DNA from 2 places in the Pseudomonas paraeruginosa genome. Region 2 is predicted to be linked to the other one. Evidence: predicted binding sites of a transcription regulator. Region 2 holds the regulator's gene; the other holds the start of a gene.
What was found. The regulator sigma-54, encoded in region 2, starts transcription at its own class of promoters, with help from an activator protein. The targets are predictions, from matches to a motif close to ANTGGCATNNANNTTGCTNT.
Positions count from the first base shown of each region.

Region 1: the regulator sigma-54 is predicted to act here: its motif matches at 8,249-8,268, upstream of glnA (glutamate--ammonia ligase).

Region 1 covers NZ_CP020560.1:5,605,513-5,617,279, reverse strand. Annotated here, with positions in the region: gene ntrC (two-component system response regulator NtrC) at 141-1,571, opposite strand; gene ntrB (two-component system sensor histidine kinase NtrB) at 1,574-2,650, opposite strand; gene B7D75_RS26535 (DUF4124 domain-containing protein) at 2,921-3,493, opposite strand; gene B7D75_RS26530 (DUF4124 domain-containing protein) at 3,490-4,011, opposite strand; gene B7D75_RS26525 (mechanosensitive ion channel family protein) at 4,296-6,500, shown strand; gene B7D75_RS29970 (hypothetical protein) at 6,497-6,622, opposite strand; gene glnA (glutamate--ammonia ligase) at 6,739-8,148, opposite strand; partial or broken gene thiI (tRNA uracil 4-sulfurtransferase ThiI) at 8,486-9,939, shown strand; gene typA (translational GTPase TypA) at 10,157-11,767, shown strand, end outside.
Region 2 covers NZ_CP020560.1:4,837,594-4,849,360, reverse strand. Annotated here, with positions in the region: gene yjgA (ribosome biogenesis factor YjgA) at 1-313, opposite strand, end outside; gene pmbA (metalloprotease PmbA) at 412-1,761, shown strand; gene B7D75_RS23000 (hypothetical protein) at 1,912-2,307, shown strand; gene fumC (class II fumarate hydratase FumC) at 2,300-3,676, shown strand; gene B7D75_RS22990 (hypothetical protein) at 3,705-4,154, shown strand; gene B7D75_RS22985 (superoxide dismutase) at 4,167-4,781, shown strand; gene B7D75_RS22980 (ZIP family metal transporter) at 4,848-5,750, shown strand; gene B7D75_RS22975 (HPr family phosphocarrier protein) at 5,822-6,094, opposite strand; gene rapZ (RNase adapter RapZ) at 6,124-6,984, opposite strand; gene ptsN (PTS IIA-like nitrogen regulatory protein PtsN) at 6,986-7,450, opposite strand; gene hpf (ribosome hibernation-promoting factor, HPF/YfiA family) at 7,464-7,772, opposite strand; gene B7D75_RS22955 (RNA polymerase factor sigma-54) at 7,850-9,343, opposite strand; gene lptB (LPS export ABC transporter ATP-binding protein) at 9,570-10,295, opposite strand; gene lptA (lipopolysaccharide transport periplasmic protein LptA) at 10,295-10,822, opposite strand; gene lptC (LPS export ABC transporter periplasmic protein LptC) at 10,809-11,381, opposite strand; gene B7D75_RS22935 (KdsC family phosphatase) at 11,390-11,767, opposite strand, start outside.

The DNA of each region.
Region 1 (11,767 bases), 770 kb from region 2:
TGCGCCACGGTTCGGCGGGCGGTGCCGGGTGGGTACGGTGCCGAGGCCGGGGCGGCGTCTCGCTTGGCAGGGGCGGCGCGACGGGCCATGAAAAACGGGGCCCGAAGGCCCCGTTGCTCGCTCATGGGAGCAGTGGCGCTTCAGTCGTCGCCTTCGTCGTCGGCTCCATCGACGTTCATCCCCAGTTCCTTGATCTTGCGGGTCAGGGTATTGCGGCCCCAGCCGAGCAGCACGGCGGCATCGCGGCGGCGCCCGGCGGTGTGCTTGAGGGCGGTCTCGATCATGATCCGTTCGAAGGCTGGCACGGCGCTGTCCAGCAGGTTCGACTGGCCGCGCGCCAGGGCCTGGTCGGCCCACTGGCGCAGGGCCTGCTCCCAGTTCGCCGCCGGGGTGCTGTCCTGCGGCTGGGTGAGCAGCTCCGGCGGCAGGTCGTCGATGTGCACCTCGCGGCCGGAGGCCATGACGGTTATCCAGCGGCAGGTGTTCTCCAACTGGCGGACGTTGCCCGGCCAGCCGAGGTTCTTCAGGTAGTCCTCGGTCTCCGGCTTCAGCAGTTTGGGTTCCACCGCCAGCTCCTGGGCGGCGCGGCTGAGGAAGTGCCGGGCCAGGGCCGGGATGTCCTCGCGGCGGTCGGCCAGGCGCGGGATGTGGATGCGGATCACGTTCAGGCGATGGAACAGGTCCTCGCGGAACTTGCCGTCGCGCACCAGGCTTTCCAGGTTCTGGTGGGTGGCGGCGATGATCCGCACGTCGACCTTCACCGGGGTGTGCCCGCCGACCCGGTAGAACTCGCCGTCGGCCAGCACCCGCAGCAGGCGGGTCTGGGTGTCCGCCGGCATGTCGCCGATCTCGTCGAGGAACAGGGTGCCGCCGTCAGCCTGCTCGAAGCGCCCGCGGCGCTGGGCGGCGGCCCCGGTGAAGGCCCCCTTCTCGTGGCCGAACAGCTCGGATTCCATCAGGTCCTTGGGGATCGCCGCCATGTTCAGCGCGATGAACGGCGATGCCGCCCGCGGACTGTGGCGGTGCAGGGCATGGGCGACCAGTTCCTTGCCGGTACCTGACTCGCCGTTGATCAGCACGGTGATGTTGGAGTGGCTGAGGCGGCCGATGGCGCGGAACACCTCCTGCATCGCCGGCGCCTCGCCGATGATCTCCGGCGTGCGCGCCTGGTTCGCCGGCAGCTCCAGGCCCTGCTGCTCCTGGGCGTGCTGGTTGGCGCGCTTGACCAGCGAGACCGCCTCGTCGACGTCGAACGGCTTGGGCAGGTACTCGAAGGCGCCGCCCTGGTAGGAGGCCACCGCGCTGTCCAGGTCGGAATGCGCGGTCATGATGATCACCGGCAGGCGCGGATGCAGCTCGCGGATCTGTGCCAGCAGGTCGAGGCCGCTGGCGCCGGGCATGCGGATGTCGGAGATGATCACGTCCGGCTGCTGCCGGCCGAGGCGGCCGATGACACTGTCGGCGCTGTCGAAGCTGAGCGTGGTCATGCCTTCCTGCTGCAGGGCTTTTTCCAGTACCCAGCGGATGGAGCGGTCGTCGTCGACGATCCAGACGGTCTCTGATCGGCTCATGGTCAATGCACTCCTTGTTCCAGGGGCAGGAACAGACTGAACACGGTATGGCCGGGGTGGCTCTCGCATTCAATCAGCCCCTGGTGCTGGCTGATGATGTTCTGGGCGATGGCCAGGCCGAGTCCGGTACCGTCCGGGCGGCCGCTGACCATGGGGTAGAAGATGGTTTCCTGGAGCTCGGCGGGAATGCCCGGGCCGTTGTCGATGATCTCCACCTTGCACACCAGGCGGTGCCGCGTGTGGCCGATGGTGAACTGGCGCAGGGTGCGGCTGCGCAGGGTGATGCGACCCAGGCGCAGGTCGTTCTGCCCGGCGATCGCCTGCATGGCGTTGCGTACCATGTTGAGCACGGCCTGGATCATTTGCTCGCGGTCGAGCAGCAGGTCGGGGATGCTCGGGTCGTAGTCGCGGACCAGGGTGATGCTGCCCTGGCTTTCCGCCTCCACCAGGCTGCTGACCCGTTCCAGCACCTCGTGGATATTGGTCGGCGCCAGGTTCGGCAGTTTGTTCGAGCCGAGCATGCGGTCGACCAGATTCCGCAGTCGGTCGGCTTCCTCGATGATGACGTTGGTGTAGTCCTTCAGCGATTCTTCCGGCAGTTCCCGGGACAACAACTGCGCCGCGCCGCGGATGCCGCCGAGCGGGTTCTTGATCTCGTGGGCCAGGCCGCGCACCAGCAGCTTGGTGGTCTCCTGCTTGGACAACTGCGCCTCTTCGCGGGTGATCCGCATCAGCCGGTCGCGCGGATGGACTTCGAGCAGCAGCAGGGTCTCGTTGCGGTTGAGGATCGGGGTCACCGCATAGTCCACCGTGATGCTGATCCCGCTGATCGAGGTCAGGGTGGCTTCGCGCTTGGTGAACGGGTGCGCCTGTTCCACCGCCTGGCGCAGCGAGTTCAGGGCTTCCGGCGACTCGGTGAACAGCTCGCTGATGAATTGCCCGTGGCTGCGCTGGCCGCTGACGGCGAGGAGCATCTCCGCCGCCGGGTTCATGTACTCCAGGCGCAGCTCGCCATCGAGCAGGATCACCGCGGTGGTCAGGTTGTCGAGCAGCAGTCGGTGCAGGGTATCGGTCGGCATGGCGGGCAGCTGTTCCAAGGTTGGGCAGGAAAATGCAAAAAGCAAACCAGGCGCCGAAAAGGCGCGTTTTTTCTGCCGAGGCGCTGGCTAGAGGTGCGCCGGGAAGGTTTTCGGCGACCAGCGGTGACCCGAAATGGGGACAGTATAGAAAGTGGTGCGGGTATTCGCACCAATCTGGTGCATTGGCGTGGCAAGCGGCGTTTTCGCCAGGACAGCCTGGGAAAAAACCGGAAAATCCTGCCCACGGCGATGCGGGCAGGGAAAGTTCGGCTAGCGTGCTGCCGGCTGTACCGCACTGACCAGCGGCGTATCGAACTCCTGCAGGGGCTGGGCGGCGATGCTCACCCGGTGCAGGTGGAACGGCTGGCTCGGCGTGCTTTCCACGGTCATGCCGTCGGCATCGATGATTTCCACTGCGACCTGGTGGGTGCCGCGATCGAGGTTCTTCAACGGGAACACCGGGCTGCGTCCCGGCGTCCCGGCAGGCTTGCCGTCGAGCAGCAGGCGATAGCGATGGCCGGGCAGCAGCGCCGGCTCGCTGGTGACGGTGACGATGACGTCGCCGCTGTTCTCGCGCAGGGTCGCGTCCGGCTCGGGGAAGAGGATACGCAGCAACTGGTAGGCTGGCGGCTTCACCTCGATCGGCGCCGCGGGCGGGCGATAGCGGATGCCCGGCGGCGCCACGCTGTTGCTCGGCGCCAGCTCGACGCGCTGGGCCTTGCGCCCGCTGGGCGGCTGGTCGGTGTAGACGCGGTTGCCCTCGGCGTCGATGTAGGTATAGACCCCCGCCTGCGCGGCACAGGCCAGGCACAGCAGGACGGCGGCGAGAAGGCGCGGGATCACCGCTTCTTCCCCAGGTGCACGCGCTGCACGGTGAAGCTGACCGGCGGGCTGGCCTGCAGCACCCGCTCGCCGTTGAGCACCTGTACCGCCAGGCTGTGGTCGCCGCGGTCGATCTCATGCAGGGTGAAGCGCGTACCGCTGCTCGGCGTGCCGTAGGGCTTGCCGTCCAGCACCAGTTGCAGCTGGTGCCCGCTGCGCAGGGCCGGGCGGATGCTGACGCTGACGTTGAAGGTGCCGTTGTTGGCGCGCAGCGCCTCTTCCGTGGGCAGGTCGCTGAGGGCGAGGATCTCGTAGGCGGCGGAGGCCTCGCCGCCGACGGGCGTTGCGTCGGCCGGGGCCTTGGCCGGCGTGTCGATGCCCACGGTATTGGTCGGCTGCAGTTCCACGGTCTGCGCCTGCACGCCGTCCGGCGGCTGGTTGGTGAACACCTTGTTGCCGTTGGCGTCGGTGTATTGGTAGATCTGCGCCCCGGCCGGCAGGGCGGCGGCCAGGAGCAGGCAACTGATGATCAGGCGCATGGACGGTCTCCGGGTGAACCTGCCAAGCGTTGCACCGCATCGGCGCGCTGGCAAGCCGTGCATTGTGCGGCATGCGGGTATTCGAAGGTGTGCGCTGGGGCACGTTGGCGGTCGCTGTGCCTTCGGCTGCGGCCAGGTTCGTCTCAGCCGGCGCTGGTGGACGAACCCTCGTTGCGCCAGAGTGTCTGTGCCTGCGCCGCCGGCCGGCGGACCCGTTCGAAACGGCGGGCTCGCGGCTTGTATGATGCGGCTGTTTCGCTTTCTCACTGGGGACTGCCTTTCTCGTGCCGATCATCACCCTGTTCTCCCTTCGCTCCCGCGCCCTGGCTGGCATGCTGCTGTGCCTCTGCCTCGCCCTGTTCTATTCGCCGCCCGGCGCGGCGGCCCTGCCGAACCCGCTGGCGGGTTCCTCCGGTGGCGAAAAGGTCAGCGATGCGCAGTTGGAGCAATCGCTGAACCAGGTGATCCAGACCCTGGAGAACGACAGGCAGCGCGCCGATCTGTTGAAAAAGCTGAAACAGCTGCGCGACGTCACCAAGAAGGGCAAGGAAAGCGAAGGCGGGGTGCTGGGCCTGATCGGCGATACCCTGACCAGCCTGGAAAAGCAGTTCCAGGGCGCGAACAGCCCGGTGGCGCTGTGGGGCAACCAGTTCCAGCTGGCGCGCGCCGAGCTGGAGGAGCGCTTCCCCAGCTGGCGCGACCTGCCGTCGATGGTCTTCGACTTCTCGGTGGTGATCCTGCTCTGGGCCTGCCTGGCCAGCGCGCTGCTCTGGCTCAGCCGCCGGATGCGCGCGCGCTTCGGCTTGTCCGCCGAGCTGCCGCAGCATCCGAAGACCCGCGACCTGCTGCTGTTCGCCCTGCGCAAGCTGGGGCCCTGGCTGGTGGCGTTCTTCATCACCCTGTACCTGTCGGTGGTGCTGCCGGACTCGCTGAGCAAGACCCTGGCGATGGTCATGGCCTATGTGCTGGTCTGCGGCACGCTGTTCTCCGCGCTGTGCGTGATCTCCCTCTCGCTGCTCAGCGGCCCGCATCGCCAGCGCGCCCTGGATATCCTGCGGCGCCAGGCGTTCCGTCCGCTGTGGCTGATCGGCAGCCTCGCCGCGCTGGGCGAGGTGGCTCACGATCCGCGGCTGATCGCCGGGCTCGGCGAACACACCTCGGTCTGCCTGAGCACCCTGGCCAACGCCAGCGCGGCACTGTTCACCGCGCTGTTCGTGATGCGCTTCCGCCGGCCGATCGCTCACCTGATCCGCAACCAGCCGCTGGAGCGTCGCCTCAAGCGCCGCAGCCTGCATGACCTGGTGCAGCTGGTCGGTTCGCTGTGGTTCGTGCCGGTGCTGGTGCTGGTGGGGATTTCCCTGTTCGCCACCTTCGTCTCCGCCGGCGACAGCAGCTCGGCCCTGCGTCGGGCGCTGGTCTGCGCGCTGCTGGCGGTGGTGGCGATGACCGTGATCGGCCTGATCCGCCGGCGCTCCGGCCGGGTCGGCGCCGGCCCGCGGCGCAGCGCGCCGTATATCGAGCAGTTGCAGAGCTTCGGCTATACCCTGCTGCACATTTTCGTGGTGCTGTTCTTCATCGAGGTTTCCCTGCGTGTCTGGGGCATGTCGCTGATCCGCTATGCGGAGGGCGACGGCGAGCAGATCAGCATGAAGGTGGTCAGTTTCGGCACCACCCTGCTGGTCGCCTGGCTGATCTGGATCCTCGCCGACACCGCGATCCAGCACAGCCTCGGCCTGGGCGGCAAGAGCCGGCCGAACACCCGCGCGCTGACCATGCTGCCGCTGATCCGCAACGTGCTGTTCGCCACCATCGCGGTGATCGCCCTGATCGTCGCCCTGGCCAACATGGGCATGAACGTCACCCCGCTGCTGGCCGGTGCCGGCGTGATCGGCCTGGCCATCGGCTTCGGCGCGCAGTCGCTGGTGGCCGACCTGATCACCGGCCTGTTCATCATCATCGAGGACTCGCTGTCGATCGACGACTACGTCGACGTCGGCGGCCACCTGGGCACGGTCGAGGGCCTGACCATCCGCACCGTGCGCCTGCGCGACCTGGACGGCGTGGTGCATACCATCCCGTTCAGCGAGATCAAGAGCATCAAGAACTACTCGCGCCAGTTCGGCTACGCGATGTTCCGCTGGCCGGTGCCGGCGAGCATGCCGATCGACGACGCGGTGGCGCTGGTGCGCGAGGTGGCGATGGAGCTGCGCAGCGACCCGGCGGTCTACCGCAACCTGTGGTCGCCGATGGAATTGCAGGGCGTGGAGAGCTTCGACAACGGCCAGGCGGTCCTGCGCTTCCGTTTCAAGACCGCGCCGATCAAGCAGTGGGAAGTCCAGCGGGCGTTCAACCTGCGCCTGCGCCGGCGCCTCGACCAGGCCGGCCTGGAATTGTCGATGCCGCGCCTCAACGTGCAGTTGAGCCGGGCGCCCAGGGCGAGGTCCGCGGAGCCGGACGAGCAGGGCGCGCCGGCGGACGGCGGCATCTAGCACTGCAGGGTGATCCGGCAGATGCGACGCAGGTCGCGGTCGTGGATATCGCGGCATTCGGTGCCGGCCTGGGCGGGCAGGCTGAGGACGGCGGCGAGCAGGAGCCAGAGCGAGTGACGCATGGACGGTCCTCGTCCTCGGGGCGGGGAACGCGGCAAGTCTAAATGCGGTGGCCCATAAAAAAGGCCTCCCGAAGGAGGCCTCAAGAGGGTGACTCGTTGTTATAGGAAACGGTGGGTCAGACGCTGTAGTACAGGTCGTATTCCAGCGGGTGCACGAAGGTGCGCACCTTGATCTCTTCTTCGCTCTTCAGCTCGATATAGGCATCGATGAACTCGTCGGTGAACACGCCGCCCTTGGTCAGGAACGCGCGGCCCTTGTCGAGCTCTTCCAGCGCCTCTTTCAGGCTGCCGCAAACCTGCGGGATTTCCTTCGCCTCTTCCGGCGGCAGGTCGTACAGGTTCTTGTCGGCGGCATCGCCGGGGTGGATCTTGTTCTGGATGCCGTCCAGGCCGGCCATCAGCAGCGCGGCGAAGGCCAGGTAGGGGTTGGCTGCCGGGTCCGGGAAGCGCGCTTCGATACGGCGGGCCTTCGGGCTGGAGACGTACGGGATGCGGATCGAGGCGGAGCGGTTGCGCGCCGAGTAGGCCAGCATCACCGGGGCTTCGAAGCCCGGGACCAGGCGCTTGTAGGAGTTGGTCGAGGGGTTGGTGAAGCCGTTCAGGGCCTTGCCGTGCTTGATGATGCCGCCGATGAAGTACAGGGCTGTCTCGGACAGGCCGGCATAGCCTTCGCCGGCGAAGGTGTTCTTGCCGTCCTTGGAGATCGACATGTGCACGTGCATGCCCGAGCCGTTGTCGCCGTACAGCGGCTTCGGCATGAAGGTCACGGTCTTGCCGTAGGCGTCGGCGACGTTATGCACGCAGTACTTCAGGGTCTGCACTTCGTCGGCCTTGGCGACCAGGGTGTTGAACTTCACGCCGATCTCGTTCTGGCCGGCGGTAGCCACTTCGTGGTGGTGGACTTCGACCACCAGGCCCATTTCTTCCAGGGCGTTGCACATGGCGGTGCGGATTTCATGGTCGTGGTCGACCGGCGGTACCGGGAAGTAGCCGCCCTTCACGCCCGGGCGATGGCCCTTGTTGCCGGACTCGATGTCGGCGTCGGTGTTCCAGGAAGCCTGCTCGGAGAAGATCTTGAACATCGAGCCGGAGATGTCGGACTTGAACTTCACTTCGTCGAAGATGAAGAACTCCGGTTCCGGGCCGACGAACACGGTGTCGCCGATGCCGGTGGACTTCAGGTACTCCTCGGCGCGCTTGGCGATGTTGCGCGGGTCGCGCTCGTAGCCTTGCATGGTGCTCGGCTCGATGATGTCGCAGACCAGGATCAGGGTCGGTTCTTCGGTGAACGGATCGAGGACGGCGGTGCTGTCGTCCGGCATCAGGATCATGTCGGAGGCTTCGATGCCTTTCCAGCCGGCGATGGAGGAGCCGTCGAACATCTTGCCGGCTTCGAAGAACTCATCGTCCAGCGCGTCGCGAGCCGGCATGGTGACGTGTTGCTGCTTGCCCTTGGTATCGGTGAAGCGCAGGTCTACCCACTTCACGTCATGGTCTTTGATCAGTTGGTGCGACTTGTACGACATGCTGTCCTCCAGGAGGGATTAGAGCTGGGAGCTTTTTTCTGTGCCCCAGTATCGGGTGATGCCGGCCGGAATACTCCGCCAGGGCAACCTGCCTCACAAGTGAGCAAGTTGCGTGCCAGTGCACGGAAACGGGCAGGGCCTCATGGTTGGCGGGGTCGGACCTGCTTTTGCACGGCTCTGCGGGTTTCGCCTGCACCGTTATGGTGCTCCATGTTGGTGCATCATTCCATTTTGGTGCACTGAAAATAACTACGCATATTTCTGCTCAATACATGAGCAATTTCGGATATAATTTCGCCCCTTTTTTTCCGTCGCCCCGCGCGTTCGCGTCCCCCGCATGAAACTCATCGTCAAGACCTTCCAGGAAATCACCATCAAGAGCCGGCCGGTGCGCAAGCGCTTCATCCGGCAACTGGCGAAGAACATCCGCGCGGTGCTGCGCGACCTGGATCCGGAACTGAAGGTCGAGGGCGAGTGGGACAATCTCGAAGTGGAGACCGCCGTGCTCGACGCCAGGGTCCGGCGCGAGATGATCGAGCGCCTGACCTGCACCCCGGGCATCGGTCATTTCCTCGAGGTCCACGAGTATCCGCTGGGCGATTTCGACGACATCCTCGCCAAGTGCAAGGTGCACTTCGGCGACCAGCTGGCCGGCAAGATGTTCGCCGTGCGCTGCAAGCGCGCCGGCAAGCACGCGTTCACCTCGATGGAGGTGGAGCGCTACGTCGGCAGCGGCCTGCGCCGCGAATGCGGGGCCGCCGGGATCGACCTGAAGCAGCCGGAAGTCGAGGTGCGGATGGAAATCCGCCTCGACCGCCTGTTCGTCATCCATCGCCAGCATCCGGGCCTGGGCGGCTATCCGCTGGGCGCGCTGGAGCAGGTGCTGGTGCTGATGTCCGGCGGCTTCGACTCGACCGTGGCGGCCTACCAGATGATGCGCCGCGGGATGATCAGCCACTTCGTGTTCTTCAACCTCGGCGGCCGCGCCCACGAACTCGGGGTGATGGAAGTCGCCCACTACCTGTGGGAGAAATACGGCCGCTCGCAGCGCGTGCTGTTCGTCAGCGTGCCGTTCGAGGAAGTGGTCGGCGAGATCCTCACCAAGGTCGACGACAGCTACATGGGCGTGACCCTCAAGCGCATGATGCTGCGCGCCGCCAGCCGCGTGGCCGAGCGCCTGGGGCTGGACGCGCTGGTGACCGGCGAGGCGATCTCCCAGGTGTCCAGCCAGACCCTGCCGAATCTCTCGGTGATCGACCGGGTCACCGATACCCTGGTGTTGCGTCCGCTGATCGTCAGCCACAAGCAGGACATCATCGACACCGCCCGGCAGATCGGCACCGCCGAGTTCGCCCGACACATGCCGGAATACTGCGGGGTGATCTCGGTGAACCCGACCACCCAGGCCAAGCCCTACCGCGTCGAGCACGAGGAATCGAAGTTCGACATGGCGGTGCTCGAACGCGCCCTGGAGCGCGCCACCCAGCGCACCGTCGACCGGGTCATCGACGAACTCGGCCAGGACCTTTCGGTGGAAGAGGTGGCCGAGGTGCTGCCCGGTCAGATTGTCATCGACATCCGCCATCCTGACGCCCAGGAAGACGAACCCCTGGCGCTGGAAGGCGTCGAAGTCCAGGCGCTGCCGTTCTACGCGATCAACAGCCGCTTCAAGGAACTGGACGCGAACCGCCAGTACCTCCTGTATTGCGACAAAGGGGTGATGAGCCGCCTGCATGCCCATCACCTGCTCAACGAGGGCACATCAATGTGCGTGTTTATCGTCCGGCTTAAGCAGCCGGGCTTGTTCGGCGGCAGCATCCGCCACCGTCCTCCCGACACGTCCGCCGCCTAGGCCGATGCCCGCCCTTCGGCGCGCCGGCCGGACCGGGGCAGCGTCCGCCCGCTGCCCGCCCCTTAATTGAAGAAGCATGTCGTGTCGGACGCCGCCCTGTCCGACCCCCACCACCGCCGCGAAGCCGCGCTTCGGGCGTCAAACGAGACAAGACTTGTGATCGAAAATCTGCGCAACATCGCCATCATCGCCCACGTCGACCATGGCAAGACCACCCTGGTGGACAAGCTGCTGAAGCTGTCCGGCACCCTCGACCGCAAGGAAGCGGAAAGCGAGCGGGTGATGGACTCCAACGACCAGGAAAAAGAGCGTGGCATCACCATCCTGGCGAAGAACACCGCGATCAAGTGGAACGGCTACAACATCAACATCGTCGATACCCCCGGCCACGCCGACTTCGGCGGCGAGGTGGAGCGCGTGATGTCGATGGTCGACTCCGTGCTGCTGGTGGTCGACGCCCAGGACGGCCCCATGCCGCAGACCCGCTTCGTGACCCAGAAGGCGTTCAAGGCCGGCCTGCGTCCGATCGTGGTGGTGAACAAGATCGACCGTCCGGGCGCGCGTCCGGACTGGGTCATCGACCAGATCTTCGACCTGTTCGACAACCTCGGCGCCACCGACGAGCAACTCGACTTCCCGATCGTCTACGCCAGCGCCCTGAACGGCATCGCCGGCCTCGACCACGAGAAGATGGACGACAACATGGACGCGCTGTTCCAGGCGATCATCGACCACGTCCCGGCACCGGTGGTGGACACCGAGGGTTCGTTCCAGATGCAGATCTCGCAGCTGGACTACAACAGCTTCCTCGGCGTGATCGGTATCGGTCGCATCACCCGCGGCAAGGTCAAGTCCAACACCCCGGTGGTAGCGATCAGCGACGACGGCAGCAAGCGCAACGGCCGCATCCTGAAGATCATGGGCCACCATGGCCTGCAGCGCGTCGAGGTGGCCGAGGCGGAAGCCGGCGACATCGTCTGCGTCAGCGGCATGGAGGAGCTGTTCATCTCCGACACCCTGTGCGACCCGCAGAACGTCGAGGCGCTGCCGCCGCTGACCGTCGACCAGCCGACCGTGAGCATGACCTTCCAGGTCAACGACTCGCCGTTCGCCGGCCGCGAAGGCAAGTTCGTCACCAGCCGCAACATCAAGGAGCGCCTGGAGAAGGAACTGCTGCACAACGTGGCGCTGCGCGTCGAGCAGGGCGACAGCCCGGAGAAGTTCAAGGTTTCCGGCCGCGGCGAGCTGCACCTGTCGGTTCTGATCGAGACCATGCGCCGCGAAGGCTTCGAGCTGGCCGTGGGCCGCCCGGAAGTGGTGATCATCGAGAAGGACGGCGTGAAGCAGGAACCCTACGAGAACGTCTCCATCGACATCGAGGAGCAGCACCAGGGCCCGGTGATGGAACAGATGGGCCTGCGCAAGGGCGACATGACCAACATGATCCCCGACGGCAAGGGTCGCCTGCGCCTGGAATACGTGATCCCGGCCCGTGGCCTGATCGGTTTCCGCAACGCCTTCCTGACCATGACCTCGGGCACCGGCATCCTGACCTCGACCTTCGACCACTACGGTCCGGTCAAGGCCGGCGACGTCGCCCACCGCCAGAACGGCGTGCTGGTCTCCATGGCTACCGGTACCGCGCTGACCTACTCCCTGGAAACCCTGCAGGACCGCGGCAAGCTGTTCCTCTCCCCGGGCGACGAAGTCTACGAAGGCCAGCTGGCCGGCATCCACAGCCGCGACAACGACCTGGTGATCAACCCG
Region 2 (11,767 bases):
CGTGGAAGCGTTCGTTGTACTGGCGGGTGGAGGTGTCCACCTGCTCGATGAGGGCGACGATGGCGTCCACGTCCTGGTCGCGCATCAGCTTGCCGATGTACTGGATATGTCGCTTGCGGGCGATGTGCGCCTTGTGTTTCGGCGCGTCGAGCACGGCCTTGCGCAGCGGGTCGGTCAGCGGCAGGCGCTCCAGCAACTGCGGTTGCAGGGTGGTCAGGTGTTCGCCGAGGTCCTGCAGGGCATGCAGCTCGCGTTTGATCTGCGACTTGCTCTTCTCTTCGAATTGCGCGTCGTCGTCGTGAAATTCAGCCATGGTGGTGGTCCAGTGGAAAACGCCGCCATGATAACGAGTCAGGGGCCGCTTGTCCGGCCCGGCCGCGTAGGCGGCCATGTCTACAGGAGAACCAACAGATGAGTCTACATGCCGCGGCAGTCGGTCCCGCCGTTCTTCCGGACCTTCGCGAGCAGGTCGAGCAGATCATCGCCGAGGCCCGCCGCCAGGGCGCCAGTGCCTGCGAAGTGGCGGTATCGCTGGAGCAGGGGCTGTCCACCAGCGTACGCCAGGGCGAGGTGGAAACCGTCGAGTTCAACCGCGACCAGGGTTTCGGCATCACCCTCTACGCCGGCCAGCGCAAAGGCTCGGCGAGCACTTCGGCGACCGGCGAGGCGGCTATCCGCGAAACCGTGGCGGCGGCGTTGGCGATCGCCCGGCACACCTCCGAGGACGACTGCGCCGGCCTCGCCGACGCGGCGCTGATGGCCCGTGAATTGCCAGAACTGGATCTCTACCATCCCTGGAGCCTGAGTCCCGAGCAGGCCGTGGAGCGTGCCCTGGCCTGCGAGGCGGCGGCGTTCGCCGCCGACAGGCGGGTGACCAAGGCCGACGGGACCACCCTGAATACCCATCAGGGCTGTCGGGTCTACGGTAACAGCCACGGCTTCATCGGAGGCTATGCCAGCACCCGGCACAGCCTCAGTTGCGTGATGATCGCCGAGGGCGAGGGGCAGATGCAGCGCGACTACTGGTACGACGTCAATCGTCGCGGCGAGGCCTTGGCCAGCGCCGAGTCCATCGGCCGGCGCGCCGCCGAGCGCGCCGCCAGCCGCCTGGGCGCCCGCCCGGTACAGACCGCGGAAGTCCCGGTGCTGTTCGCCCCGGAAATCGCCGTCGGCCTGTTCGGCCATTTCCTCGGGGCAATTTCCGGTGGCAGCCTGTACCGCAAGTCGTCGTTCCTCGAAGGTGCGCTGGGCCAGCGTCTGTTCCCCGAATGGCTGAGCATCGACGAGCGTCCGCACCTGGTCGGTGCGCTCGGCAGCGCCAGCTTCGACAGCGACGGCCTGGCCACCTACGCCAAGCCCTTCGTGGAGAGCGGCGAGCTGGTCTCCTATGTGCTGGGTACCTACTCCGGGCGCAAGCTCGGCCTGCCGAGCACAGCCAACGCCGGTGGCGTGCACAACCTCTTCGTCAGCCATGGCGACGAGGACCAGGCCGCCCTGCTGCGACGCATGGGGCGCGGCCTGCTGGTCACCGAGTTGATGGGGCAGGGGGTCAACCTGGTGACCGGCGACTACTCCCGTGGCGCTGCCGGCTACTGGGTGGAGAACGGCGAGATCCAGTTCCCGGTGCAGGAAGTCACCATCGCCGCCAACCTGCGCGACCTGTTCCGCCGCATCGTCGCGATCGGCAAGGACGTGGAGGGACGCGGCAACCTGCACACCGGTTCGGTGCTGGTCGAGTCGATGATGGTTGCCGGCCGCTGACCCCCCGCCCCAGCTTCTTCCGAACGCCAGCGCCTGTCGCTGGCGTTTTGCTTTGTGCCTGATCGATTGCCGGGTTCTATCGGCCCCATGGCTTGTGTTTTGGAAAGAAGAAAACAATAATCAATCTCATTATCGTCTAGTGAGGTTGCCATGTCCGTCGAGACGCACGACCCGGAAGCACTGGATCACTGGTACTGGCTGGGCATGCAGATCCGCTGCGCGCTCGCTCCCGACGAACCGCGCCTGCTCGACCAGTACTTCGGCGAGGCTCGCTATCTCGCCGGCTGGGAAGGCATGGCCGCCTGGCCACTGTTCGAGAAGACCTACAACCTCCTGCTCGCTACCGGCCGCGATCCGGCATTGCCCTGGCACTGGCGCAGCCTCTGTCTCGACTACGCCTACCGGCCCCTCTGCGAACTGCAGCGACTGACCACCAACGGCAGCCAGCGTCGCCGGCTGCGCCAGCTCTCGGTACGGATGGCCAGGCAAGACCTGGTGCCGTCGATGAGCTTCGATCATCCGCAACAAGGAAACCAAGATGACTGATACCCGCATCGAACGCGACAGCATGGGCGAACTGGCGGTCCCGGCGACCGCCCTCTATGGCGCCCAGACCCAGCGCGCGGTGAACAACTTCCCGGTCAGCGGCCAGCGCATGCCGCAGGCCTTCGTCCGTGCCCTGCTGCTGGCCAAGGCCGCAGCGGCGCGGGCCAACGTCTCCTTGCAGCAACTGGACGCACCGATGGGCGAGGCGATCGCCGAGGCCTGCCTGCAATTGCTCCAGGAAGATTTCATGCAGCACTTCCCGGTGGACGTGTTCCAGACCGGCTCCGGCACCAGTTCCAACATGAATGCCAACGAAGTGGTGGCGACCCTGGCCAGCCGGCGCCTGGGCGATAAGGTCGATCCGAACGACCATGTGAATCGCGGGCAGAGTAGCAACGACATCATCCCGTCGACCATCCACATCAGCGCCGCCCTCGAGATCGGCGAACGCCTGCTGCCGGCGTTGCGCCACCTGGAGCAGACCATCGAGCGCAAGGCCGGCGAAGTGCACGCTTACGTGAAAACCGGGCGCACCCACCTGATGGACGCCATGCCGGTGCGCATGAGCCAGGTGCTCGGCGGCTGGGCGCAGCAGGTCCGGCAGGCCGCCGGACATATCGAGGGCGTGTTGCCGGCCTTGCAGCAACTGGCCCAGGGCGGCACCGCGGTGGGAACCGGGATCAACGCCCATCCGCAGTTCGCCGAGCGCTTCAGCCAGGAGCTGAACGACCTGACCGGCCTGGCGTTCCGTCCCGGCGACGACTTCTTCGCCCTGATCGGTTCGCAGGACACCGCAGTCGCCGCGTCCGGCCAACTGAAGACCCTCGCCGTGACACTGATGAAGCTGGCCAACGATCTGCGCTGGATGAACTCCGGCCCGCTCGCCGGGCTCGGCGAGATCGAGCTGGAAGCGTTGCAGCCGGGTTCCTCGATCATGCCCGGCAAGGTCAACCCGGTGATCCCCGAGGCCACCGCCATGGTCGCCGCCCAGGTGATCGGCAACGACGCCGCCATCGCCGTCGCCGGCCAGTCGGGCAACTTCGAACTGAACGTGATGCTGCCGCTGGTGGCCGACAACCTGCTGCACAGCATCCAGCTGCTGGCCAATGCCAGCCGCCTGCTGGCGGACAAGGCCATCGCCAGCTTCAAGGTCAACCAGGGCAGGCTCGGCGAGGCGCTGGCGCGCAATCCGATCCTGGTCACCGCGTTGAATCCGATCATCGGTTACCAGAAGGCCGCGGAGATCGCCAAGCAGACCTATCGCGAAGGCCGGCCGATCATCGATGTGGCACTGGAAAACACCGACCTGGACCGCGCGCGCCTGGAGGCGCTGCTCGATCCGGAGAAACTCACGGCCGGCGGCCTCTGAGGCCGCCCCAGTACTGGAGGTCCCGGCCATGCGTCATTGGCAACGTACGATCGAACAGGGCAACCGCTGCTTCGTCACCGGCGCATTGATCGATGCGCGCGAGCACTATCTCCACGCCCTGGCGCTGGCCCAGGTCCTGCTGGAGCGCTGGGGCGATCCGGACGAGGCGGTGATGGCGTTCGTCATCTCCCATCACAACCTGGCCGACCTGCATCTGCAACTGGAGCAGCCGGAGGAGACCGCCGAGTACCTCTGTGCCTGCCACGAGCGCCTGCTGCGGGTCAGCGCCGACCAGAAGCTGCCGCAGGCCCTGCGCCTGGCGGCCCAGCATCATAGCCGGCGTACCTATGTCGAACTGCTGTCGTTCATCGGCGAGCACGGCGCCTATCCACGCACCGAGCGCCTGCTCAAGGGACCGCCGAATGCGGAAGTCCGCCCCGAGTTCCTCGCTCCGCCCCCCTCACTTCGCTATCACTGACGGAGAGTTTCCATGCCGCATGCCTTGCCACCCTTGCCCTATGCCTACGATGCCCTGGAACCGCACATCGATGCGCTGACCATGGAGATTCACCACAGCAAGCACCACCAGACCTACGTGAACAACCTGAACGCCGCGCTGGAAGGCACGCCCTACGCCGGGCAGCCGGTGGAAAGCCTGCTGCTGCAACTGGCCGGGCTGCCGGAGAACCTGCGCACGGCGGTAATCAACAACGGTGGCGGGCATGCCAACCATTCGCTGTTCTGGACGGTGATGTCGCCCGAGGGTGGTGGCCATCCGGAGGGAGATCTGGCGCGGGCCATCGACCAGGAACTCGGCGGCTTCGAAGCGTTCAGGGAGGCCTTCACCAAGGCCGCGCTGACCCGCTTCGGCAGCGGCTGGGCCTGGCTCAGCGTGACCCCGCAGGGCAGGCTGCTGGTGGAAAGCAGCGGTAACCAGGACAGCCCGCTGATGAACGGCAACACGCCGATCCTCGGCCTGGATGTCTGGGAACATGCCTATTACCTGAAGTACCAGAACCGCCGCCCGGAATACATCGGCGCGTTCTACAACGTGATCGACTGGCGAGAGGTCGCGCGTCGCTATGCGCAGGCTCTGGCCCGCTGATGTCCGTGAAGGAGGGCGGGCGCGGCTGCGGCGCTGCCCTGGTGTGGCCCGTGTCGCGGAGGTGCGATGAAAGCCTTGCTGCATAGCATCGCCGAGGGCCATGCCCGGCCCCTGCGCAACCTGCTTGGCCTGCTGATATTCATCGGTGGCGGCTATCTGCTCGGTCGCCACGCGCTGTTGCTGGCCGAACTCAACCTCCCGGCACCCGTCGTGCTGGCGCTGAAGGGCGGCCTGCTGTGCGCCTTCGGTACCGCTCTCGGGGCGATGCCGGTGCTGGTGGTAAGGACCATGCCGGCGCGCCTGTCGGATGCGCTGCTGGGATTCGGCGCCGGGGTGATGCTGTCGGCGACGGCCTTTTCGCTGATCATGCCGGCGCTTTCCGCGGCCGGCGACCTCGGCTACTCCAGGTTCGGCGCCGGTTTCCTGGTCAGCTTCGGCCTGGCCCTGGGCGTCATGGGGCTGTTCGTCCTCGGTCGGCTGATGCCGGACGTGCATCCCGGCCGCGAGGGCGCGCCCCTGTCCGGCGGGATCCCTCCGCGCATCCTGCTGTTCGTCACGGCGATCGTCCTGCACAACATCCCTGAAGGCATGGCGGTTGGCGTCTCGGCCGGGGCCGGCCTGGACGAGGCCAACGGCCTGGCCCTGGGCATCGCCCTGCAGGACGTGCCGGAAGGGCTGGTGGTGGCGCTGGTGCTGGCCGGGGTCGGCATGTCGCGGTTCAAGGCGATGCTGGTCGGCGCCGCGTCTGGCCTGGTCGAGCCGCTGTTCGCCGTGCTCTGCGCCTGGCTCGTCGGTCTCTCCGCGCTGCTCCTGCCCTGGGGCCTTGCGGCGGCGGCGGGGGCAATGCTCTTCGTGGTCACCCACGAGATCATTCCCGAGTCCCATCGCCAGGGGCATGCCGCCGAGGCCACGCTGGGCCTGGTGTTCGGTTTCTGCCTGATGATGGTGCTGGATACCGCGCTGGGCTAGTTGCCGAGCGGAAGGGAAGAAACGAAAAAGCCGCCAGTTGGCGGCTTTTTTCTTCAGTGGCGGAAGAGAGGCTATTCGCCTTCGTCGAAGCGGTTGTTGATCAGTTCGACCAGTGCGTTCAGCGCTTCGTCCTCCTGCTCGCCCTCGGTATGCAGGTGCAGGCTGGTGCCCTTGCCGGCGGCCAGCATCATCACGGCCATGATGCTCTTGCCGTCGACACAGCTGTCCGCCTGGCGGCCGACGCGGACCTGGCAGGGATAGCGTCCCGCGACGCCGACGAACTTGGCCGCGGCGCGGGCATGCAGGCCGAGCTTGTTGATGATGGTGATCTCGAGGGCGGGCATCGTGGGGAGTCTGTCCTTCTTGTTATGGGCTAGCTGTTGAGATCGCGGTGGCGGATCTGCACGTTCTTCAGGGATTCCCTGAGTGCAGCGCCAATCCGTTCGGCGAGGTAGACCGAGCGATGGTGGCCGCCGGTACAGCCGATCGCAACTGTCACATATGAGCGGTTACTGGCGGCGAAGCGCGGCAGCCATTTGTTCAGGTAGCCGACGATATCCTGGTACATCTCCTCGACGTCCGGCTGGGCGGCCAGGTACTCCCTGACTTCCGGCTCCAGCCCCGAATGGTCGCGCAGCTCGGGCTTCCAGTAGGGGTTCGGCAGGCAGCGCACGTCGAACACCAGGTCGGCGTCGACCGGCATGCCGCGCTTGAAGCCGAAGGACTCGACGAGGAACGCTGTTCCCGGCTCCGGCTTGTTCAGCAGGCGCAGCTTGATGGTGTCGCGCAGCTGGTAGAGGTTGAGGCTGGTGGTGTCCAGCTTTAGGTCGGCGAGGTCGGCGATCGGTCCGAGCAGCTGGCTCTCGTCGCCGATGGCTTCGGCCAGCGAACGGGTATCGGTGGTCAGGGGATGGCGTCGACGGGTTTCCGAGAAACGCTTGAGCAGCGTTTCGTCGTCGGCGTCGAGGTACAGCACGTCGCAGTTGATATGGTTGTCGCGCACTTCCTGCAGCAGCTCGGGGAAGCGTTGCAACTGGCTGGGCAGGTTGCGTGCGTCGATCGATACCGCGACCTGCGGGTGCAGCAGCTCGGTGTGCAGCAGCGCGCGTTGCGCCAGGTCGGGAAGCAGGCTGGCGGGCAGGTTGTCGATGCAATAGAAGCCGTTGTCTTCGAGGACGTTCAGGGCGGTGCTCTTGCCCGACCCCGAGCGGCCACTGACGATGATCAGGCGCATGTCATTGCCCGTTCTGTACGTCTACCACGATCTGATAAAGCGCTTCGGCACTGGGAGCGCTGCGCAGGCGCTCGCGTACGTCGGCACGGTCGAGCATGGCGGCGATCTGCCGGAGCAGTTCGAGGTGTTCTTCGGTCGCGGCCTCCGGTACCAGGAGGACGAAGACCAGGTCGACCGGCGCGCCGTCCAGCGCGTCGAAGTCCACCGGGGCATCCAGATGCAGCACGGCGCTGATCGGGCTCTGGCAGCCGGCCAGGCGGCAGTGTGGAATGGCGATGCCATTGCCGAAGCCAGTGGAGCCGAGCTTTTCCCGGGCCACCAGGTTTTCGAAGATGTCCTGGGCGTCGAATTCCGGCAGCTCCCTGGCTACCAGGTTGGCGATTTGTTCGAGGACGCGTTTCTTGCTGCCGCCCGGCACGTTCACGAGGGAACGGCCGGGGGTCAGGATTTGCTCAAGTCGGATCATAGGGGAGGGGAGATCAGCGGGCGCCTACGCCTTGCTGCCGTTCGAGGTACTTCTCTTTGTGTTTGATCAGTTGACGGTCGAGTTTGTCGATCAGCAGGTCGATGGCCGCGTACATGTCCTCATGTTCCGCATTGGCCACGATCTCGCCACCGGCGACGCGCAGGGTGGCTTCGATCTTCTGCTTCAGTTTCTCGACCTCCATGATCACCTGCACATTGGTGATCTTGTCGAAATGGCGCTCCAGACGGCTCAGTTTCTCGCCGACATAGTCGCGCAGGGCGTCGGTCACATCCAGTTGATGGCCACTGATGTTGACTTGCATACCGCGTTCTCCTTGTTGCCCGTGTGTAAGTGGCAGGTTAGCAACCTGCCTCCGGAACACCTTGGCGTGGATCAACGTCACACCAGTCGCTTGCGCTCGCTCGAAGGGGCTATGCCCAGGGATTCGCGGTACTTGGCGACGGTGCGGCGAGCCACTTGAATGCCCTGTGCCTCCAGTAAACCAGCGATCTTGCTGTCGCTCAATGGCTTTTTCGCATTTTCCGCGGCCACCAGTTTCTTGATGATCGCGCGGATCGCGGTGGACGAGCATTCCCCGCCTTCGGCGGTGCTGACGTGACTTGAAAAGAAATATTTCAGCTCGAAAATACCGCGCGGCGTATGCATGTACTTCTGCGTGGTGACCCGCGAAATGGTCGACTCGTGCATGCCCACCGCTTCGGCGATGTCGTGCAGGACCAGCGGCTTCATGGCTTCCTCGCCGTAGTCGAGAAAGCCACGCTGGTGTTCGACGATCTGCGTCGCCACCTTCATCAGGGTCTCGTTGCGGCTCTGCAGGCTCTTGATGAACCAGCGCGCTTCCTGCAACTGGTTGCGCATGAAGGTATTGTCGGCACTGCTGTCGGCACGGCGGACCATGCCGGCATAGGTGGCGTTGACACGCAGGCGTGGCATCGCCTCCTGGTTCAGTTCCACCAGCCAGCGCTCGTTGTCCTTGCGCACGATGACGTCCGGGACGATGTATTCGGCCTCGCTCGACTCGATCTGCGAGCCGGGCCGTGGATGCAGGCACTGGATCAACTCGATGACCAGGCGCAACTCGTCTTCCTTGAGCTTCATGCGCCGCATCAACTGGCCGTAGTCGCGGCCGCCGAGCAGGTCGAGGTAGTCGGAAACCAGGCGCAGGGCTTCGTCCAGCCAGGGCGTGGCGGGTGGCAGCTGGCGCAGTTGCAGCAACAGGCACTCGCGCAGGTTGCGGGCGCCGATGCCGGCGGGCTCCAACTGCTGGATGCGGCGCAGCACGACTTCGACTTCGTCGAGCTCGACGTCCAGCTCCGGATCGAGGGCGGCGAGGATCTCCTCGAGGGACTCCTCCAGATAGCCGTCATTGTTGATGCTGTCGATGATGGTCACCGCGATCATGCGGTCGGTGTCCGACATCGGCGCCAGGTTCACCTGCCAGAGCAGGTGGCTGTGCAGGCTCTCGCCGCTGCTGGTGCGCGCGGTGAAGTCCCATTCGTCGTCGTCGCTGCTGGGCAGGCTGCTGGCGCTGGTCTGGTAGATGTCCTCCCAGGCGGTATCCACCGGCAGTTCGCTGGGGATGCGCTCGCTCCACTGGTCGTCGTCGAGGCTTTCTACGCTGGGCGTGGTGCTTTCCTGGAGGGCGCTCTCCTGCGGCGCGCTGGTTGCCTGTTCGGCGCCATCGGCGAGCGGGTCGCTGCCGTCGAAATCGTCGCCGTCTTCCTGGCGTTCGAGCATGGGATTGGATTCCAGCGCTTCCTGGATTTCCTGCTGGAGGTCCAGGGTGGAGAGCTGGAGGAGGCGTATGGCCTGTTGCAGCTGAGGCGTCATCGTCAGCTGCTGGCCCATCTTGAGGACTAGCGATGGTTTCATGGCTGAGGGCTTAGTACCTTATTCGCTGGTACCGGATGGCACCATCCACTACTACGGGTGCCGAGGTGGCGGCACCGCCAGGAAGCAAATTATATGCCTGAATTTTCGTACTTTGCCTAGGGTTGCTCCGAATAAATCATCCGCCCGTGGCGACACCTCTACCCGTAAAAACCGGGGACGTGCGAAACCGCTCCGGCAGGGCCGGAGGGCACGGTAGGAGATTTCTTCAGAGGCGGAACTCGTGCCCCAGGTAGACTTCCTTGACCAGGTCGTTGGCGAGGATGCTCTCGGCATCGCCTTCCGCGATCAACTGCCCATCATTGACGATATACGCCGTTTCGCAGATGTCCAGGGTCTCGCGGACGTTGTGGTCGGTGATGAGGATGCCGATACCCTTTGCCTTCAGGTGATGGATGATCTGCTTGATGTCGCCGACCGATATCGGGTCCACGCCGGCGAAGGGTTCGTCGAGGAGGATGAACTTCGGCGCGCTGGCCAGGGCCCGGGCGATTTCCACCCGGCGTCGCTCGCCGCCGGACAGGCTCATGCCGAGGTTGTCGCGGATATGGTGGATGTGGAACTCCTGCAGCAAGCCTTCCAGGGCGTCCTTGCGTCCGTTGCGATCGAGGTCGCTGCGGGTCTCGAGGATCGCCATGATGTTGTCGGACACCGACAGCTTGCGGAAGATCGAGGCCTCCTGCGGCAGGTAGCCGATACCGGCGCGCGCCCGCCCGTGCATCGGCAGGTGGGTGACGTTCTGCTCGTCGATGCGGACCACGCCCTGGTCGGCCTGCACCAGGCCGACGATCATGTAGAAGCAGGTGGTCTTGCCGGCACCGTTCGGGCCGAGGAGGCCGACGATCTGCCCGCTATCGATGGACATGCTGACGTCGCGGACGACTTGCCGGCCTTTATAGCTTTTGGCCAGGTGCTGGGCTCTGAGCGTTGCCATTACTGGGCCTTTTTCTTCGGCTGGATGACCATGTCGATGCGCGGGCGCGGACTGGTCACCTGGGAACCGGTGGCGCGGCCGGCGTTGACGATCTGGCGCTGGGTGTCGTAGACGATCTTCTCGCCTTCGAAGGTGTTGCCTTCCTGGATCACCTTGGCCTGGTCGATCAGCACGACCCGGTTCTGCGTGACGAAGTACTGGATGGTCAGGCCGTAGGCCTTGGTCACGTCCTTGTCAGGCGCGGGCTTCTGCTCGTAGTAGGCGGGCCTGCCGACCGAGGTCACCACCTCGACGTCGCCGTTCTTGTCCCGTTTCAGGGTCACGGTGTTACCGGTCAGCCTGGTGCTGCCCTGGGTCACCACGACATCGCCGCGGTAGACCGCGACGCCTTGCTTGTCATCCAGTTCGGCGCTGTCGGCCTGGACGCGGATCGGTTGCTCGCGATCCGAGGGCAGGGCCCATGCCAGGGAACTGCCGAGGACGGCAGTCAGACCGAATACAAGGGGGAGGGTGTTAACGAACCTCATGCTGACCTCTTACGTTGGACAGCAGGTGCATCCGGCTGTCTTTCAGATACGCTTTCATTCCAACAGCCGTCGTCACTCCATTGGCCGCGTCGATTTTAACGGCTTGCTCGGTCTGTGCATAATTCTTGTCGGGGAATACGGTCAGCCGGGTGGTGGTGAGGATGCTTGGCTGGCCCTTGGCATCGGTGCGCGCGACGCGCACGTCGTCGATCAGTTCGACTTCCTTGCCTTTCGGCCCGACTTCGGCGCGGGCGCTCTGGATATGCCAGGGCTGCACGTTGCCGCGGAACAGCAGCAGATCGGGGGTGGTGACGAAGGTGATGTCGGTGGCCTTCTGGTGTTCCAGCTTCACCGCCGTCATCTCGTAGTCGAGGCTGCCGTTCTCCTGGTATTGCAGGCTGTGGGCGTTCTCGGCGTAGTAGTCGATGGTGTTGTCCTGGCCGGGCCGGGCTGGCTGTTCGTTGAACAGTTCAAGTCCGACGTTCCAGTAATAGCCCGCGACGATCAACAGCAGGGCGATCAGGGCGAGCAGCAGTTTCTGTTGCAGTGTTTTCGGCATGGTCGGCTCTACAGGTAGGCGCTCTGGGCGGCTTCGAGCGTGCCCTGGGCGCGCATGATCAGTTCGCAGAACTCCCGGGCCGCGCCTTCCCCGCCGCGGGTCGCGGTGACTCCGTGGGCGTGCTGGCGGACGAACGGGTCGGCGCTGGCCACCGCCATGCCGAGGCCGACGCGGCGGATAACCGGCAGGTCGGGCAGGTCGTCGCCCAGGTAGGCGACCTGCTCATAGCCTAGCCCGAGTTCGCCGAGCAGTTCGTCGAGCACCGCGAGCTTGTCTTCCCGGCCCTGGTAGAGATGCTGGATGCCCAGGTTGCGCGCGCGGCGCTCGACCACCGGGGTGTCGCGGCCGGTGATGATGGCGGTGCGCACGCCGGAGGCGATCAGCAT